Regions from separate parts of the Streptomyces tubbatahanensis genome, predicted to be linked through region 1. Evidence: riboswitches for the same ligand, from Rfam matches in the RefSeq annotation. Region 1 holds a riboswitch; the other holds the start of a gene.

Region 1 (4,205 bases):
TCCCGTCGGCGAGGAAGGCGCGGTACCAGCCGAGGGTGTCCTCGACAGTGGTGTCCAGGGTGAGAGGTTCGGCCCCGAAGGCGTTCCGCATCGCGCTGGAGTCCATGATCTGGGGCTCGGTGTGCTGGTAGAACAGCTCGGCGTAGGAGTCCATGAACGTCTGGTCGAAGGGGCCGAACGGGCGCGGCTCGCTCAGCACAGTGAGACGCAAGGGCCGTCCGAGCTTCGCCTCGATGGTCTCGAAGACCTGACGCGTGGTGCGAGCCGGCGCGGTGGGCAGGTGCCAGACGCGGCCGTCACCGTGCGGGTTCTCGCCCAAAGTGGCAAGCCCCGCGGCGACGTTGCGGATATCCGTGTAGCTGTGCGGCAGGTCGATGTCGCCCAGAGCCGCCACCTCGCCGCCGGTCAGGGCGCCGGGGAAGACGGCACCGCCCAGCGTCGAGTTGAGCACGCCGGGCCCGACGAAGTCGGCCGAGCGGCCCAGCACCACAGCGACGCGGCCCTGCTGGTGCGCGGCCAGGTACTTCTCGTCCAGCTCGGCGCGCATCCTCCCCTTCTTGGCGGTCGCCCGCCACGGGGTGTCCTCGGTCATCACCTCACCGTGGGTCTCGCCGTAGGGGTAGAGGGTGTCCAGGACGACCAGTCGGGCCCCCTCGGCTTCGACGGCGCCGAGGACGGCGTCCTGGATGCCCGGCATCATGTCGACCTGCAGGTGGTAGGCGACGTTGACGCAGTGGTAGACCACCGCGGCGCCCTTGAGGGCGGCCCTGGCCCCTTCGACGGTGCCGACATCGCCGCGCACACGGGTCACGCCCTCGAGGTCGGGGCCGGCGCCGGAGCGGTCGACGAGGTGGACCCGGTGGCCACGCGAGGCCAGCTCCGCGGCGAGCGTGGTGCCGGCCGGCCCGGCGCCGAGGACAACATGCAGGTCGTTTCCGGTAGCGCTCATTCTTGTACACCCTTCCCGCCAGCTCCCCCCGGACTCGGTTTGTCCGGCTCACTGGCCTGTTAGAGCTTATAACGCACGCAAGCATCTGTCACGCGCGAATGAACTTCTAGAGGGGAGGGAGCGGCGCACGGCAAGGGAGCGCCTCGGAAGATGCCTCACGAAGAGCCGGAGAAGGCGGGCGCAGAGGTCAGTGGCCTGACCTCGGCGAGCGGCGACGGGCGCGAAGAGCCTGCTTCGAGCGGCGCCGGGAGACGGTGGCCGAGAAGCCCGGGAACCGAGCCGAGCAGACGTACCCGCGGGGCGGAGGGGCGCGGGGCGGAAACGCGGGGGCGGGCCGCGGGCGACGGCGCGGAGGGCAGAGCGAAGCCCCCCGAGAGCGGAGTCGGGGGGCAAACACCGCCGATTCGGCGGTTCAGGGTGGGCGCGGCGCGTCACGCCCGTTGCGCACGGGCGTGACGCGGTCGGCAGGTCCTACCCGTTGGCGAGTGCGGTCAGCTGCTCGGCCGAACCGTTGAAGCTGTCGTGGTCGCCCACGGTGGGACCGGTCGAGGTGTACTGCCAGAACGTGTGGAAGCCCCAGCCGGCGGGGAGCGCGCCGGGACCGTCGGCGTACCGCGCGACCCACAGCGGATTGGTCGCGCCGAATCCGGCGTTGTTCCCGGTGCACTGGGTCCACCAGTCGGTGGTGGTGTAGATGACGGCGTCCCGCCCCGTCCGGCTCTTGTAGGTGGCGGTGAAGTCCTTGATCCAGTTGACCATGGCGCCCTGGCTGAGCCCGTAGCAAGTCGCGCCGTACGGGTTGTACTCGATGTCGAGGACTCCGGGGAGGGTCTTGCCGTCCTTGCTCCAGCCGCCGCCGTGGTCGGCGAAGAAGTTGGCCTGGTCGGCGCCGCTGGAGTTGTCCGGCAGCGCGAAGTGGTAGGCGCCGCGGGTCATGCCGACGTCGTAGGAGCCGTTGTACTGCTGCGTGAAGGAGTCGCTCTGGTAGCCCGTGCCCTCGGTGGCCTTGACGTAGGCGAACCGCACGCCGCTGCCCCAGAGCGCCTGCCAGTCGACGTTGCCCTGGTGTCCGCTGACGTCGACGCCTTCGACGGAGGCGTCGAGGCTGGGCTTGCCGTCCTGCTTCCAGCCCTTGTGTACGGCGATGCCCGCGCCCATGTAGGCCTCGCCCGGCTGGAGTTCGCCGGGCCGGTCGGTGGCCTGCGCGGCACCGGCCGCGCCGACGGACAGGGCGGCGAGGGCGAGGGAGAGCGCGGTCGCGACGAGAGCGCGCTTGCCGCGGGAGGAGGGGGCGAGGGCGGGAAGGGGGGCGGAGGTGTCGGTGAGTCTGTCGTTGGACATGCCTGTCTCCAAGTGCTCGGTGGGGGGTTCTGGTGTCGGTGTCCCGGACGGAGTGACAGGCAGGACCGGTCGACGGTCCGCCGGGACGGCGCCACGAGCCGAACGCCGACCGTGCGGCACGGTTGGCGCGAGCACGTCAAAATATAGGCAGCGTCGCTACCCGTGAGAAGAGCGTGCTGTCAATGCCGTTGGTCCAACCTGTGCACATCCCTCACCGGTCCCGCCCGGTCCGCGGCGAGCCGGCCGCCGGTGGCCCAGGAACGGCGCCGTGGTAGTACATACACACACCATTGGGTGACGCGGTCAGGGAAGCCGGTGCGAATCCGGCGCGGTCCCGCCACTGTGACCTGCTCTGGGTCCACTCCAGAGCCGGGAGCCAGACAACTGGCGCGTCGCCGCTTCCTTCGACCCGGGGCGTGGACACCCCAGGAGAGGCTCGCGCGTCATGTTCGACAGCGTATCGATGCAGGGTGCCGTCCCCCGGCGCCGCATACTCGCGGGAGCGGGCGCTCTCACGGCGACCGCGGCACTCGGCGCGTGCGGCGGCTCCGGTGGCGCGCCGGGCGGGGCAGGCGGCTCGCGGCTGCGCGCGGCGTTCAGCGCGGGCGGATCCCAGGAGACGCTCGACCCGCACAGGGCACCCCTCTTCGTCGACCAGGCCCGCGCCAAGGCGCTGTACGACAGCGTGCTGACGTACAAGGACGACATGTCCGTCCAGGCCCGGCTGGCCGAGTCCTGGGACAGCGACCGTTCCGGCACACGGTGGACGGTGCGGCTGCGCAGGTCCGAGTTCCACGACGGGTCGCCGGTGACCGCCGCCGACGTGCTGTGGAACTACCGGCGTATCGCCGATCCCGCGGTGGGCGCCCAGTCGGCGCAGCTCTTCTCGGCCGTCGACTTCGCGGCGAGCCGGGCCAGGGGCCGCGAGCTGACACTGGTGCTGAAGGAGCCGGACTTCGAGTTCGCCAGTGCGCTGGCCGCGCCCGGTACCGAAATCGTCCCGCGGGGCACGAAGAACTTCGCGCAGCCGGTGGGTTCCGGTCCTTTCCGGTACGGCTCGTTCACCCCGGGCGGCTCGGCTGTGTTCCGGGCGTGGGACGGCCACTGGTCGGGCGGACCGCACATCGAGGAACTGGAGTTCGTGCCCGTGAACGAGGAGCGGGCACGGGTGAACGCGCTGCTGTCGGGACAGGTGCACTACGCGCACGACCTGTCCGCCGCCTCGGCCGGACGGCTCGACGGCGAGGAGAACGTCAAGCTGCTCCAGACGAAGCTCAGCACCATGCAGGCCCTGCTGCTGCGGTTGAGCCGCGAGCCGTTCTCCGACGCCCGCCTGGTCGAGGCGTTCACCCTCGGTCTCGACCGCGAGGCCCTGGTGAAGGTGGCGTTGTCGGGGCGCGGCACCGTGGGCAACGACCTCTTCGGCAGGGGGCTGCGCGGTTACCCGCAAGGCCTGCCGCCCCGCGAGCGCGACGTCGACAGGGCACGCGCCCTCGTCAAGGCCGCGGGGGCGGAAGGGCTGCATGTCCGGCTGGAGACCGGCCCCGCCGACGCGAGCTGGCAGAACGCCTCCTCGCTGATCGCCGGCCAGCTCAAGGAGATCGGGCTGGTGGTGGAGCCGAACGTACGCGCCGCGGCGACCTACTTCGGCCAGATCAAGACGAAGGGCGTCGCCGCGCACAGCCGTACCGCGACGCTCCCGGTCCCCACCCATCTGCGCACCCGCCTGCTGGCGGACGCCCCCAACAACCTCACCGGCTACCACTCCGCCAGGTTCGACCGGCTGATCGCCCAGGCGGCAGGCACCCGGGACGAGAAGGTCAGGCTGGAGCTGCTGGCCCGTGCGCAGCGTCTGGCCCGGGACGCCTCGGGTCAGCTCGTGTGGGGGTTCAGCGACTGGATCGTCGGGCTGGCC
Region 2 (4,205 bases), 4.8 Mb from region 1:
TTCGCCGCCATCGGGATCGGCGCGCTGGTGCCCGCCGCCATCATGTCCATCGCGGCGGCCAACCTGTTCACCCGCAACATCTACAAGGACTTCCTCAAGCCGGACGCGACAGCCGAGCAGGAGACCAAGGTCTCCAAGCTGGTCTCCCTGCTGGTGAAGGTCGGTGCCCTCGTCTTCGTCCTCGGCATGGACAAGACCGTGGCCATCAACTTCCAGCTGCTGGGCGGCATCTGGATCCTGCAGACCTTCCCCGCGCTCGTCGGCGGCCTGTTCACCCGCTGGTTCCACCGCTGGGCGCTGCTGGCGGGCTGGGCCGTCGGCATGGTGTACGGCACGCTGGCGGCGTACGGCGTGGCCAGCCCGACGCAGCAGCACTTCGGCGGCAGCAACGACGTGATCCCCGGCATCGGGGAGACGGGCTACATCGGTGTGACGGCGTTCGTGCTGAACGTGGCCGTGACCGTCGTCGGAACGGTCGTACTGCGCGCGCTGCGGGCCCCGGACGGCGTCGATGAGACCCGTCCCGAGGACTACACGGCCGACGCCACCGAGGCCGGTGACGGCGCCGCGCAGGCCGCCGGCAGCACGGCGCACGACTCCGGCGCGAGCCGCACCGGTCAGGGCCGCACCGACGAGGGCCGCACCGACGACGGCAAGGGCGAGGATCCCAGGGTGGAGGCCGGCGCGGCCAACTGACGTCCTCCCGCACCGGCGTACGCCACCGCCGACCGACACCCGTCCCGGGAAATTTCCGGGACGGGTGTCGGCGCGTCGGCGCATGATGGCGGCCATGGACTTCACGACGAGCACAGCCGGCGCCGCACCCGGGGCGACCGGAGCGAGCGGCCCGACCGGCACCGCGAAGGGGCCGTTGGGCATCACGGTCAGGGCGGCGCGGCCCGCGGAGTACGCGGCGGCCGGGGAGTTGGTCGCGCGTGCCTACCTCGACGGGGGGCTGCTGGACTTCGGCGAGGACGACCCGTATCTGACGACCCTGCGCGACGCCGCGGGCCGCGCCGCCCACGCGGACCTGCTGGTCGCCGAGGACGGCGCGGGCACGCTGGTCGGTTCGGTCACCTTCGTCGGAGCCCTGGGCCCCTACGCGGAGCGGGCGGGCGAGGGCGAAGGCGAGTTCCGGATGCTCGCCGTGGCCGAGCGCGCGCGGGGCCGCGGGGTGGGCGAGGCGCTGGTGACCGCGTGCGTGGAGCGGGCCCGCGCACTGGGCCTGCGCGGGCTGGTGCTGTCCACCCATCCGCGCATGGCCGCGGCGCACCGGCTCTACGAGCGGCTCGGCTTCGCCCGGACGCCCGAGCGCGACTGGTACCCGATCGAGGGAATGAGCCTGTGGACGTACGGCCTGACGCTGTGAGCCAACCACGGTAAGCACGACACAAGATATGGGGGTTCACGCCACAGCGGCCACAACATGTATGCTCCCTCACGGCCGTCGCCACTGACGCAGGGGAACCCGGTGCGAGTCCGGGACTGTCCCGCAACGGTGTGCGGAGCAGCTCAGCGCTGCCCCGCGAGTCCGATCACCTGCCGGCGGCGGCATCGAGGAACGTCCGGGTCTCGTGGACTGGGCCGGCGGACGGAGTGCGGCATGCCCGAACGCCTGCGCGCTCCCCGCGCCCCGCCCTGCCACGAGCACGAGCAGCGAGGGAGAGCACCGCGTGACCATCGCCCCCACCGCCCCGTCACCCAGCCAGGAGCAGCCGCCCGGCCAGGAGCGGCCCACCGGCGGGCCCACCGGACAGGACGGAACCGCTCCCGTACCCGGCGCGCAGGACGGCCCCGCCGCGGAACTGGGCGACACCCTCACCGCCCTGACCGCGGACCTGGCCGACGCCGACCCCGCCCCCGTGCTCGCTGCGGCGCTGCGCGGGCGCGCCCCCTCCGCGACCGCGGCCGACCTGCGGGACCTGGCCATCGAGGCCGCCGCGGGGTCCATCGGCGCGGACCCTTCGTACGCGCGGCTGGCCGCCCGGCTGCTCACACGCGCCATCCGCGAGGAGACCGCGGCCGAGGGCGTCACCTCCTTCTCCGCCTCGGTCGCGCTCGGCCACGCCCAGGGTTTGATCGCGGACCGCACGCACGCCTTCGTCGCGGCGCACGCCGCACACCTCGACGCGCTGGTCGACGAGGCGGTCGCGGACGGCGCCGACGACAGGTTCGGCTACTTCGGGCTGCGCACCGTCCACTCCCGCTACCTGCTGCGCCACCCCACCACCCGGCGCGCGATCGAGACCCCGCAGCACTTCTTCCTGCGCGTGGCCTGCGGGCTGGCGGCGGACGAGACGGCTGCGGCGCTCGCCGAGGTCGGCACCTTCTACCGGCTGCTGTGCTCCCTGGACTACCTGCCCTCCTCCCCCACGCTCTTCAACTCCGGCACCCGCCACCCCCAGATGTCCTCCTGCTACCTGCTGGACTCCCCCAAGGACGAACTGGACTCGCTCTACGAGCGCTACCACCAGGTGGCCAGGCTCTCCAAGCACGCGGGCGGCATCGGCCTGCCCTTCTCCCGCATCCGCTCGCGGGGCGCGCTGATCCGCGGCACCAACGGGCACTCGAACGGCATCGTGCCGTTCCTGCGGACCCTCGACGCCTCGGTCGCCGCGGTCAACCAGGGCGGCCGGCGCAAGGGAGCCGCCTGCGTCTACCTGGAGACCTGGCACGCGGACATCGAGGAGTTCCTCGAGCTGCGCGACAACACCGGTGAGGACGCGCGCCGCACCCACAACCTCAACCTGGCGCACTGGATCCCCGACGCGTTCATGCGCCGCGTCGAGGCGGACGAGGACTGGTCGCTCTTCTCCCCCTCCGACGTGCCCGAGCTGACCGACCTGTGGGGCGAGGAGTTCGACGCCGCCTACCGCGCGGCGGAGGCCGACGGGCGCGCCCTGAAGCAGGTGCCCGCACGGCAGCTGTACGGCGCGATGATGCGTACCCTCGCGCAGACCGGCAACGGCTGGATGACCTTCAAGGACACCTCCAACCGCACCGCCAACCAGACGGGCACCCCGGGCCGCGTCGTGCACTCCTCGAACCTGTGCACGGAGATCCTGGAGGTCACCGACGACGACCAGACCGCCGTGTGCAACCTGGGCTCCGTCAACCTGGCCGCGCACCTGGGCGAGGACGGGCTGATGGACTGGGAGCGGCTGGACGCCACCGTGCGTACGGCCGTCACCTTCCTCGACCGCGTGGTGGACATCAACTACTACCCGACCGAACAGGCCTCGGGGTCCAACTCCCGCTGGCGCCCCGTGGGCCTGGGCGTGATGGGGCTCCAGGACGTCTTCTTCCGGCTCGGGCTGCCGTTCGACTCGCCAGCGGCCCGCGAGCTGTCCACCAGGATCGCCGAGCGCATCATGCTCGCCGCCTACGAGACGTCCGCCGAACTGGCCGAACGCCACGGGCCGCTGCCCGACTGGGAGCTGACCCGCACCGCGCGCGGCACCCTCCACCCCGACCACTACCCCGAAGCGCGCGAGAGCCAGGCCTGGCCCGAGCGGTGGAGCGCCCTGCGCGCACGCATCGCCCGCACCGGCATGCGCAACTCCCTGCTGCTGGCCATCGCACCGACCGCGACCATCGCCTCCATCGCCGGCGTCTACGAGTGCATCGAGCCGCAGGTCTCCAACCTCTTCAAACGCGAGACGCTCAGCGGAGAGTTCCTCCAGGTGAACGCCTACCTGGTGGCGGAGCTCAAGCGGCACGGGCTGTGGGACGCGCGCGCCCGCGAGGCACTGCGTCAGGCGAACGGCTCCGTCCAGGACCTGGACTGGGTGCCCGAGCCCGTGCGCGCGCTCTACCGCACCGCCTGGGAGATCCCCCAGCGCGCCCTCATCGACATGGCCGCCGCCCGCACGCCCTACCTGGACCAGAGCCAGTCGCTGAACCTGTTCCTGTCCTCCCCCACCATCGGAAAGCTCAGCTCCATGTACGCCTACGCGTGGAAGAGCGGCATCAAGACCACGTACTACCTGCGCTCGCGCCCGGCGACCCGCATCGCGCAGGCGGCCGGGACCAGCGCCGTCCCCGTGCCCGCGCCCACCCCCGCGGCGGCCGACGAGGCCGTCGCCTGCTCCCTGGAAAACCCCGAGTCCTGCGAGGCCTGCCAGTAATGACCACACCAGCCGCCGACACCACGCCCCGCCTGCTCGACCCGGGCTTCGAGCTGACGCTGCGCCCCATGCGCTACC

The links. Region 1 has a riboswitch for cobalamin ahead of MMF93_RS01460 (ABC transporter substrate-binding protein). Riboswitches for the same ligand answer to the same signal wherever they lie in the genome.
Region 2: linked by a shared signal. The riboswitch ahead of MMF93_RS22160 (ribonucleoside-diphosphate reductase subunit alpha) and the one ahead of MMF93_RS01460 (ABC transporter substrate-binding protein) in region 1 are both predicted to bind cobalamin.

The regions. Positions count from the first base shown of each region.
Region 1 is NZ_CP093846.1:344,310-348,514, forward strand. Features, by position in the region: gene MMF93_RS01450 (NAD-dependent epimerase/dehydratase family protein) at 1-949, opposite strand, end outside; gene MMF93_RS01455 (lysozyme) at 1,421-2,290, opposite strand; cobalamin riboswitch at 2,574-2,696, shown strand; gene MMF93_RS01460 (ABC transporter substrate-binding protein) at 2,736-4,205, shown strand, end outside.
Region 2 is NZ_CP093846.1:5,131,373-5,135,577, reverse strand. Features, by position in the region: gene mctP (monocarboxylate uptake permease MctP) at 1-696, shown strand, start outside; gene MMF93_RS22165 (GNAT family N-acetyltransferase) at 872-1,369, shown strand; cobalamin riboswitch at 1,424-1,561, shown strand; gene MMF93_RS22160 (ribonucleoside-diphosphate reductase subunit alpha) at 1,674-4,127, shown strand; gene MMF93_RS22155 (ribonucleotide-diphosphate reductase subunit beta) at 4,127-4,205, shown strand, end outside.